One region of the Aeromicrobium sp. JP4 genome, then DNA from elsewhere that is predicted to be linked to it. Evidence: predicted binding sites of a transcription regulator. Region 1 holds the regulator's gene; the other holds the start of a gene.
What was found. The regulator HrcA, encoded in region 1, represses chaperone genes, less so after heat shock. The targets are predictions, from matches to a motif close to TTGGCACTCGNNNNNNNCGAGTGCCAA.

Region 1 (5,063 bases):
GCCTGGGCGGCGGACTTCCGCGGGCGCGTCGTCGACCGCGTCCCGTGGGCACTGCCGCGCTCGGTACTCGCCCTCGTGGCGATGGTCGTCGTCGATGCGACGCTGATCGTCGCGTCGCTGCGGTTCGTCGGGGTCACCACGTCGGAGGTTCCCGCCATCGAGGTGCTCGTGGCCTTCCTCGTCGCCTACCCGCTGACGCTGTTCCCCTTCTCGGGGCTCGGCATCCTCGACGCGGTCGTCGTCGCGACCCTGCTGGCGATCGAGGCCGGCGCGGACGAGGCCGAGCTCGTGGCGGGCTTCGTGATCTGGCGCACGATCACGATCGCGGGGCCGCTCGTGCTGGGGCTGCTCTCCGTGGGGCTGTGGAAGCTGCAGCTGCTCAGGGCGAGGTGACGAAGTCGATGAGCTCCTCGACCCGGCCCAGGAACGCGGGCTCGAGGTCGGTCCAGGAGTCGACCCGGCCGAGGATCGCCTTCCAGGCCCGCGCGATGTCGGCCTGGTCGTCGTGCGGCCAGCCCAGGTGGGCGCAGATGCCGCGCTTCCACTCGATGCTCCGCGGGATCGTCGGCCAGGCGTCCATGCCGAGCCGCTGCGGCTTGATCGACTGCCAGACGTCGACGTAGGGGTGCCCGACCACGAGCAGGTGCGGCACGTGCGCGACCTCGTCGGCGAGACGCTGCTCCTTCGATCCGGGCACCAGGTGGTCGACGAGCACGCCGAGCCGGCGCTTCGGACCGGGGGAGAAGTCGCGGACGATCGCCGCCAGGTCGTCGATGCCGTTGAGGTACTCCACGGCCACGCCCTCGGCGCGCAGGTCGTCGCCCCAGACCTTCTCGACGAGCTCGGCGTCGTGGCGGCCCTCGACGTAGATCCGGCTGGGCAGCGCGACCTTCGCCCGGGTGTCGGCGGCGATCCGCGAGCCCGAGGCGGTGCGGGTGGGCGCGGCCTTCCCCTTCGGCGTGGGGGCGACCAGCACGACCGGCTTGCCCTCCAAGAGGAAGCCGGGGCCGAGCGGGAAGACCTTGCGTCGCAGGCGCCGGTCCTCGAGCTGGACCGTGCCGAGGTCGCGCTCGACGCGCATGATCTCGCCGACGAAGCCCGTGGAGGCCTCCTCCACGACGAGGCCGGTGTCGGCAGCCACCTCGGTGGAGCGGCCGCGGGCGGGCCGGCGCCAGTCGCCGGAGAGGACGTCGGAGCCGTAGCGGTCAGCCATGGCCGAACCACACTCCCAGGAGTCGCTGGTGGAAGTCCTCGACGTCGTCCTTGGTGCCGCTGTCGAGGGTGTCGTGCACGATCAGCCCGATCGCCAGGTCGACCGCCGCGGGCCAGCTCTCGGGCACGGTGGCGGGGATCTCGTCGGTGACGAGTGCGCCCAGCGCGACGTCGGGGGAGTGGCCGGGCCGGGTGACCACCATGACCAGCTCGCCGCCCTCCGGGCCGTGGCCGAGGTGGCTGACCTCGACGAAGGCCTCGCCCACGGCACTCGCCCAGACCGCGGCCATCGTCCCGCCGCGCGACTCGTGCGCGACGGTGGTCCCGTCGGCGGCCGTCACGGCGTAGGGGGTGTACACGAGCACCTGGCCGCCGTCGGCGACCTCGATCGCGCCGTCGGGGCGTACGGAGACCTCACTCACCCCGACAGGTTGCCATGCCGCCCGGCGGCCTCCGCGCAGGCGCACCGCCCTCGACGACCTCGGTAGACTGGCACTGGTCAGGTTCGAGTGCCAGCAGCGTGGGAGGTGACAGCGTGATCGAGGACCGTCGGCTCAACGTCCTGCGAGCCATCGTCGAGGACTACGTCGCCACGCAGGAGCCCGTCGGCTCCAAGGCGCTCGTCGAGCGTCACCGCCTCGGCGTCTCGTCGGCCACGATCCGCAACGACATGGCGGCCCTCGAGGACGAGGGCTACCTCACGGCGCCGCACACCAGCGCCGGCCGGATCCCCACCGACAAGGGCTACCGGATGTTCGTCGACCGGCTGGCCGAGGTCAAGGCGCTCTCGGTCGCCGAGCGCCGCGCCATCGAGACGTTCCTCTCGGGCGCCATCGACGTCGACGACATCGTCATGCGCAGCGTGAAGATCCTCGCGCAGCTGACGAACCAGGTCGCGATCGTCCAGTACCCGTCGCTCACGCGCTCCACCGTCCGTCACGTGGAGCTCGTCGCGCTCGAGGGCTCGCGCGTGCTGATCGTCGTGATCACCAGCAGCGGCCGCGTCGAGCAGCGCATCGTCGAGCTCGCGCAGACCCCCGGCGAGGGCCTGCTGAGCGACCTCAAGTCGCGCATCGTCCGCGCCACGCTGGGCGAGCGGCTGCCCGAGGCCTCGCTGCGGCTGGCCGAGCTGATCGACACGTTCGCCACCGACGACCGCCCGGTCGTCACCTCGATCGTCACGACCCTGGCGAACACGTTCTCCAACGAGCGCTCCGACGAGCGCGTGGCGGTCGGCGGCACGGCGAACCTCGCGCGCTTCGGCGCTGACTTCGACACCGCGATCCGTCCCGTGCTGGAGGCGATGGAGGAGCAGGTCGTGCTGCTGCACCTGCTCGGTGAGGCCACGGTCGGACCGCACGTGCGGATCGGGCGCGAGACGGGCCGCGACGACCTGTCGGGCACGGCCGTCGTGTCCAGCAACTACGGACCCGACGGCGAGAGCTTCGCCCAACTGGGCACCATGGGACCGACGCGCATGGACTACCCCGCCACGATGGCCGCCGTCGGCGCCGTCGCCCGCTACGTCGGGCGGATCCTCGCCGACGGCTGAGCGATCCACCCCAGGAATTGCGAGAGAGAAAGAGACCTTGGACTACTACGAACTGCTGGGCGTGTCCCGCGAGGCGACCCCGGAGGAGCTGAAGAAGGCGTACCGCCGGCTGGCCCGCCAGCTGCACCCGGACGTCAACGACGCCCCCGACGCGTCCGAGCGCTTCAAGGAGGTCACCACGGCCTACGAGGTGCTGTCCGACCCGCAGAAGCGCGCCGTCTACGACCGTGGCGGCGACCCGCTGTCCGCCGGTGGCGGCATGGGCGGCGGCTTCGGCCAGGGCTTCAGCTTCGACGACATCATGGATGCGTTCTTCGGCCAGACGTCCTCGCGCGGCCCGCGCCCGCGCGTGCAGCGCGGCCAGGATGCGCTGCTGCGCCTGTCGATCTCCCTCGCGGAGGCCGCGTTCGGCGTCAGCCGCGAGATCAAGGTCGACACCGCGGTGACCTGTGAGGTCTGCGACGGCACCGGCGCGAACGAGGGCTCCGAGCCGGTCACGTGCGGCACCTGCCACGGCCACGGCAACGTCCACCACGTCCAGCGCTCGCTGCTCGGCGACATCCGCACCTCGCGTCCGTGCCCCACGTGCCACGGCTACGGCACGGTCATCCCCGACCCCTGCCGCGAGTGCAACGGCGAGGGCCGCGTCCGCTCGCGCCGCAGCCTGCAGGTCAACGTGCCCGCCGGCGTCGACGACGGGAACCGGATCCAGCTCGCCGGCGAGGGCGAGGTCGGCGCGGGCGGTGGCCCGGCCGGCGACCTCTACATCGAGGTCAAGGTGGCCCGCCACCCCGTCTTCACGCGCCAGGGCGACGCCCTCGCGTGCCAGATCACGGTCCCGATGACCGCTGCCGCGCTGGGCACCCGCATCGACCTGCCCACCCTCGACGCGGAGCGCGACGAGGTCGACGACGCCGAGCGCTCCGTCCCGATCGAGGTGCCGCCGGGCACCCAGTCGGGCGAGACCGTGGTGGCCCGTGGCTTCGGCGTCCCGCGCCTGCGCGGCTCGGGTCGCGGCGACCTCACCGTGCACGTCGTGGTGGAGACCCCGCGCGAGCTCGACGCCGAGCAGCGCGAGCTGCTCGAGAGGCTCGCCGCCGCGCGCGGCGAGGAGCACGTCGACCCGGTCGTGGGTCACAACTCGCGCTCCGGCGTCTTCGGCCGCATCCGCGACGCCTTCAAGTGAGCCGGTCGCTAGAGTCGGCGCATGGCTGCTGACTGCATCTTCTGCAAGATCGTCGCGGGCGAGATCCCGGCCGACGTCGTCGCCGAGTCCGAGCACACGATCGCGTTCCGGGACATCAACCCGAAGGCGCCGGTGCACGTGCTCGTCGTGCCGAAGGTGCACGAGCGCGACGCGGCGTCCCTCGCCTCGGCGGAGCCCGCCGTCGCGGCCGAGCTGCTGGCCCAGACGCGTGTGGTGGCCTCGCAGGAGGGGTACGAGGACTACAACCTGGTGTTCAACACCGGGGAGAACGCGGGACAGACCGTCTTCCACGCGCACGTGCACGTGCTGGCCGGCGTCGACGTCTCGAAGCTGTTCCTGGCCTGACGCTACGCTGGAGGGGTATGACTGACGACACTGCACAGCCACGACACACGGTGACGATTCCCGCGTCCGTGCCCCTGGTCTCCCTGTTCGGGCCCGCCGACGAGTTCCTGCGCCTCATGGAGTCCGCCTTCGAGGCGAAGATCCATGCGCGCGGGAACGAGGTCACGATCACGGGCGAGCCCTCCGAGGCCGCCCTGGTCGAGCGACTCCTCGACGAGCTCGTGACGATCCTGCGCACGGGTCAGGCGCTCAGCGCCGAGACCGTGGAGCGCAGCATCGGCATGCTCCGCACCGAGACGCAGGAGCGCCCGGCCGACGTGCTGAGCCTCAACATCCTGTCCAGCCGCGGGCGCACGATCCGGCCCAAGACGCTCAACCAGAAGAAGTACGTCGACGCGATCGACGAGCACACGATCGTGTTCGGTATCGGCCCGGCCGGCACCGGCAAGACCTACCTCGCGATGGCCAAGGCCGTCCAGGCCCTCCAGGCCAAGGAGGTCACCCGGATCATCCTGACCCGCCCGGCCGTCGAGGCCGGCGAGCGGCTCGGCTACCTGCCGGGCACCCTCAGCGAGAAGATCGACCCGTACCTGCGCCCGCTGTACGACGCGCTGCACGACATGCTCGACCCCGAGTCGATCCCGAAGCTGCTGACGTCGGGCGTCATCGAGGTGGCGCCGCTGGCGTACATGCGCGGCCGCACGCTCAACGACGCGTTCATCATCCTCGACGAGGCGCAGAACACCA
Region 2 (5,063 bases), 1.4 Mb from region 1:
CGCCCGACGACGACGAGGTCGTGACGGTCCTCCCAGCGGGCCGCGAGCCGGTTGACCGCGTCGGCGGGACCCACCAGCAGCGTGGGCACCCGGCGCAGCGCCGTGCGGTGCACGAGCGCGGAGGCCACGATCAGCGAGGCGGTCACGCTCAGGACGACCACGGCGGCGCGCAGCTCGGCCGAGACGACGTCGGACAGGACGAGGGTGGCCAGCGCACCGAGCGCGAGGACCGCGATCAGTCGCTTGGCCGGACGCAGCGAACCCGCCCGCTCGTAGGCCGGCAGCGCGGCGAGGCTGAAGCCGAGCCACAGGACGACGCCGGCGGACAGGGCCGTGAGGGCCCCGGGCGCCATGCCGACGACGAGGCCGGCGACGATCGTTCCCGCGAGCACGACGAGGTGCCCGACGAGTCCCTGGCGGACGAGTGCTTCCAGTGACGAACGCCCCGTGGGCATCGCCGTGAGTTCCCGGTGGACCGAAGGTGATCCGGTGCCGGGGTCGCTGGTGATGGGCTCCACCAGGCGCAGCGGAAGGACGGTTTCATCGCGCCCGTCGATCGCTGAAGTCATGCCAACTCCCCAATGCGCACCTGCGGTGACGTGCTGCGGACCCCTCCGCCTCACCGCGGCACACGTGCCGTCGTGTCTGCGTACTCAGCCAAGAGCGTCGTTGAGTGGTGCCGATACAAGCCCGTAGGCCAGCCCCCCGGCCCGGTTCCCCCGCACCCGATGTCTCCCTCCGCCGGATTCCCCCTCCGACGGCCACCGAATGACGCGATGCCCCTGTCTTTCCCCTCGAAAGTAGGCCATGCCGGGACGTGTGTCAGGGCATTCTGCAAATTCCCGCATGTAGCGCACGTCACATTTCCCCAGACTGCGGTTTGTCGCGATCCGTGCAGGCGAACGCATCGATTCGCGCACAAGCCTCAGGGGTAACTTGAAGTTTCCAGCATCAGAGGCGATTTTTTGGGCTCATGGGGCGTCGTCGAACGACCACGTGGTTCCCTCACGCACCACACGTCCCGGTGACCCCGCCACCACCACGTTCGGAGGCACTTTCTGACCCCGCACGACGGCCCTCAGACCGACGCAGACGTGGTCGCCGATCTCGACGTGGCCCGAGACGACCGACTCACGGCACAGCCACACGTGGTGACCGATGCGGATCGTGGCGCCGAAGGGGTTGATCCGCTCCCCCGTGACCGCGTCCTCGAGCCGGTGCATGTCGTCGGTGGCGATGTAGACCCCGGCCGCCCACAGCTGGTCGCCCGCGGCCACGACACGGCCGCCGTTGCGCGCGTCGACGACGGGCGACCGGGTGGCCACGAGGGGCCCGTGCAGGACGATCGAGGAGCCCGGACCGCAGTACAGCTCCCCCGCCGTGAGCACGACGCGCTCGTCGAGGAAGACGGTCGCCTCGTTCCCGCCGACGAGCAGCGACGTCAGGTGGTCCATCGGCGCACCGACCACGATCAGCGCGTCCTGGAAGTAGAAGGTGGTCAGCGCCGCGACGACGTGGTCGGGCAGCCGCGCCCCGGGCGCCGCGTACAGCGCGTTGCCGAGGTCGTTCCACCAGGAGGGCAGCGGCCCGTCCATCCGCCGCCAGTCGAGCGCGTCGAGGCGGGCGGGGTCCACGCCGGCGGCCACGAGCCGGTCCCGGTGGTCGGGCGTCATCGCGTCGTCGGTCCGGGACAGGTCGAGCCAGGAGGTCACGCCGGACATCCTCGCACCCCCGGACGCACGGAACCCCGGCACCTGTGAGGTGCCGGGGTCCCGTGGAACAGCTGGGATCAGAAGCCCATGCCGCCCATGCCACCCATGTCGCCCATGTCGGGCGCGCCGGCCGCGCCCGCGGGCTCCGGCTTGTCGGCCACGACGGCCTCGGTGGTCAGGAACAGCGCGGCGATCGACGCGGCGTTCTGCAGCGCCGAGCGCGTGACCTTGGCCGGATCGATGATGCCGGTCGCGATCATGTCGACGTACTCGCCGGTGGCCGCGTTGAGGCCCTGGCCCTGCTCGAGGTTGGCGACCTTCTCCGCCACGACGCCGCCCTCGAGGCCGGCGTTGATGGCGATCTGCTTCAGCGGGGCCGAGGTGGCGACGCGGACGATGTTCGCGCCGGTGGCCTCGTCACCCTCGAGCTCGAGCTTCTCGAACGCGGCCTTGCTGGCCTGGACGAGCGCGACACCGCCGCCGGGGACGATGCCCTCCTCGACGGCCGCCTTGGCGTTGCGGACGGCGTCCTCGATGCGGTGCTTGCGCTCCTTGAGCTCGACCTCGGTGGCCGCGCCGACCTTGATGACGGCCACGCCGCCGGCCAGCTTGGCGAGGCGCTCCTGGAGCTTCTCGCGGTCGTAGTCCGAGTCGCTGTTCTCGATCTCGGCCTTGATCTGCGCCACGCGGCCCTGGATCTGGGCCTCGTCGCCGCCACCCTCGACGATGGTGGTCTCGTCCTTGGTCGTGACGACCTTGCGCGCGGTGCCGAGCAGCGTCAGGTCGGCGTTCTCGAGCTTGAGGCCGACCTCCTCGCTGATGACCTCGCCACCGGTGAGGATCGCGATGTCGGTCAGCATCGCCTTGCGACGGTCACCGAAGCCGGGCGCCTTGATGGCGACGGACTTGAAGGTGCCCTTCAGCTTGTTGACGATGAGGGTGGCCAGCGCCTCGCCCTCGACGTCCTCGGCGATGATGGCCAGCGGCTTGCCGGTCTGCATGACCTTCTCCAGCACCGGGACCATGTCCTTGACGGTGGTGATCTTGCTGTTGACGATCAGGATGTACGGATCCTCGAGCACGGTCTCCATGCGCTCGGGGTCGGTGACCATGTAGCCCGACAGGTGACCCTTGTCGAAGCGCATGCCCTCGGTCAGCTCGAGGTCGAGGCCGAACGTGTTCGACTCCTCGACGGTGATGACGCCTTCCTTGCCGACCTTGTCCATCGCCTCGGCGATGATCTCGCCGACCGTGGTGTCAGCGGCGGAGATGGAGGCGGTGGAGGCGATCTGCTCCTTGGTCTCGACGTCCTTCGCCATGGCGAGCAGCTGCTCGCTGATGGCCTCGACGGCGATCTCGATGCCCTTCTTCAGGCCCATCGGGTTGGCGCCGGCGGCGACGTTGCGCAGACCCTCGCGCACGAGCGCCTGGGCCAGGACGGTGGCGGTGGTGGTGCCGTCACCCGCGACGTCGTCGGTCTTCTTGGCGACCTCCTTGACGAGCTCGGCACCGATCTTCTCGTAGGGATCCTCGAGCTCGATCTCCTTGGCGATGGAGACGCCGTCGTTCGTGATCGTGGGGGCTCCCCACTTCTTCTCCAGGACGACGTTCCGGCCCTTGGGGCCGAGGGTGACCTTGACGGCGTCGGCGAGCTGGTTCATGCCCCGCTCGAGCCCGCGCCGGGCTTCTTCGTTGAATGCGATGGACTTGGCCATGGGTGCGTGTCTCCGACATAAGTAGAAGTGGAACTAGCACTCTCACTATACGAGTGCTAATCCCCACCGTTCAAGCGACCCCGCACCCGAGGTCGCCCGAAGCGCTAGTGCAGGGGCTGCACGTTCTCGGCCTCACGTCCCTTGGGGCCGTCGACGACCTCCAGCTCGACGTTCTGGCCGTCCTCGAGGGTCTTGAACCCGTTGATCGCGATCTTGGACCAGTGGACGAAGACGTCGTCCTGGCCCTCGACGGCGATGAAGCCGTAACCCTTGTCGGAGTTGAACCACTTGACGGTGCCATGCACCATGAGACCACCTTGTTCTGCGCGGAAAGGCCCGCGGCCGGACCAGAGCCAGCGTATCGGCAGCAGCCCCGATCCTCCTACGCGGGATTGCCGGGGAGGGACTCAGCAGCCGCCGGCAACGGCCGGGATGACCGAGATCTGGGTGCCGTCGGGGGTCCGGGTGTCGAGGCCGTCGGCGAAGCGGACATCCTCCTCCGCCACGTAGACGTTCACGAAGCGGCGCAGCTTGCCGTCCTCATCGACGATGCGCGCCCGGATGCCGGGGTAGGTCGTCTCGAGCGACTCCAGCACGTCGCTGAGGCGGTCGCCCTCGGCGCTGACCTGGGACTCGTCGTTCGTGTAGCTGCGCAGGATCGTGGGGATGCGGACGGACACGGCCATGGGGGTCTCCTCGGGTGGTTCGGTCGGACGGCTCAGGCGATGCCGGCCGCGGTGAAGGCGTCGTAGGTGGGGGCGATGGTGGCGCGGGCGCCGACGGATCCGGCGACGGCGTCGAGCGTCTTGAGGCCGTGACCGGTGTTGATCACCACGGTCTCCAGCTCGGGGTCGAGCTGACCGGTCTCGACGAGCTTCTTCAGCACGGCGACGGTCGTGCCGCCCGCGGTCTCGGTGAAGATGCCCTCGGTGCGCGCCAGCAGCACGATGCCGTCGCGGATCTGGTCGTCGTCGACCTCCTCGACGCCGCCGCCGGTGGAGCGGGCGATGTCGAGCACGTAGATGCCGTCGGCCGGGTTGCCGATCGCGAGCGACTTGGCGATCGTGTCGGGCCGCACGGGCCGGATCGCGTCGACGCCGTCCTTGTACGCCGTGGCGACGGGGTTGCAGCCCGTGGCCTGCGCGCCGAACACCCGGTAGGGCTTGTCCTCGACCAGGCCGAGCGCGATGAGCTCGCCGAACGCCTTGTGCACCTTGGTCAGCTGCGAGCCGGAGGCGACGGGGATGACGATCTGGTCGGGCAGGCGCCAGCCGAGCTGCTCGGCGATCTCGTACCCGAGCGTCTTGGAGCCCTCGGCGTAGAAGGGGCGCACGTTCACGTTGACGAACGCCCACCCGTCCTCCTCGCCGGCGATCTCGCTGGCCAGCTTGTTGACGTCGTCGTAGTTGCCGTCGACCGCGACGAGGTTCTCGGTGAAGATCGCCGAGTTCACCTGCTTGGGCGTCTCGAGGTTGCTCGGGATGAACACGACCGTGCGGATGCCGGCCCGCGCGCCGGCCGCGGCGACCGCGTTGGCGAGGTTGCCGGTGGAGGGGCACGCGAAGACCTTGCTGCCGAACTCGCGGGCCGCGCTCAGCGCGCACGCGACGACGCGGTCCTTGAAGGAGTTGGTGGG

Region 2: the regulator HrcA is predicted to act here: its motif matches at 3,461-3,487, upstream of groL (chaperonin GroEL).

Annotation. Positions count from the first base shown of each region.
Region 1 covers NZ_CM143290.1:1,016,882-1,021,944, reverse strand. Annotated here, with positions in the region: gene ACY1JX_RS05030 (lysylphosphatidylglycerol synthase domain-containing protein) at 1-393, shown strand, start outside; gene ACY1JX_RS05025 (DUF3097 domain-containing protein) at 380-1,213, opposite strand; gene ACY1JX_RS05020 (hypothetical protein) at 1,206-1,634, opposite strand; gene hrcA (heat-inducible transcriptional repressor HrcA) at 1,748-2,764, shown strand; gene dnaJ (molecular chaperone DnaJ) at 2,802-3,950, shown strand; gene ACY1JX_RS05005 (histidine triad nucleotide-binding protein) at 3,972-4,316, shown strand; gene ACY1JX_RS05000 (PhoH family protein) at 4,334-5,063, shown strand, end outside.
Region 2 covers NZ_CM143290.1:2,461,443-2,466,505, reverse strand. Annotated here, with positions in the region: gene ACY1JX_RS12095 (sugar transferase) at 1-569, opposite strand, end outside; gene ACY1JX_RS12090 (acyltransferase) at 972-1,721, opposite strand; gene groL (chaperonin GroEL) at 1,790-3,427, opposite strand; gene ACY1JX_RS12080 (cold-shock protein) at 3,532-3,735, opposite strand; gene ACY1JX_RS12075 (ubiquitin-like small modifier protein 1) at 3,835-4,113, opposite strand; gene thrC (threonine synthase) at 4,146-5,063, opposite strand, start outside.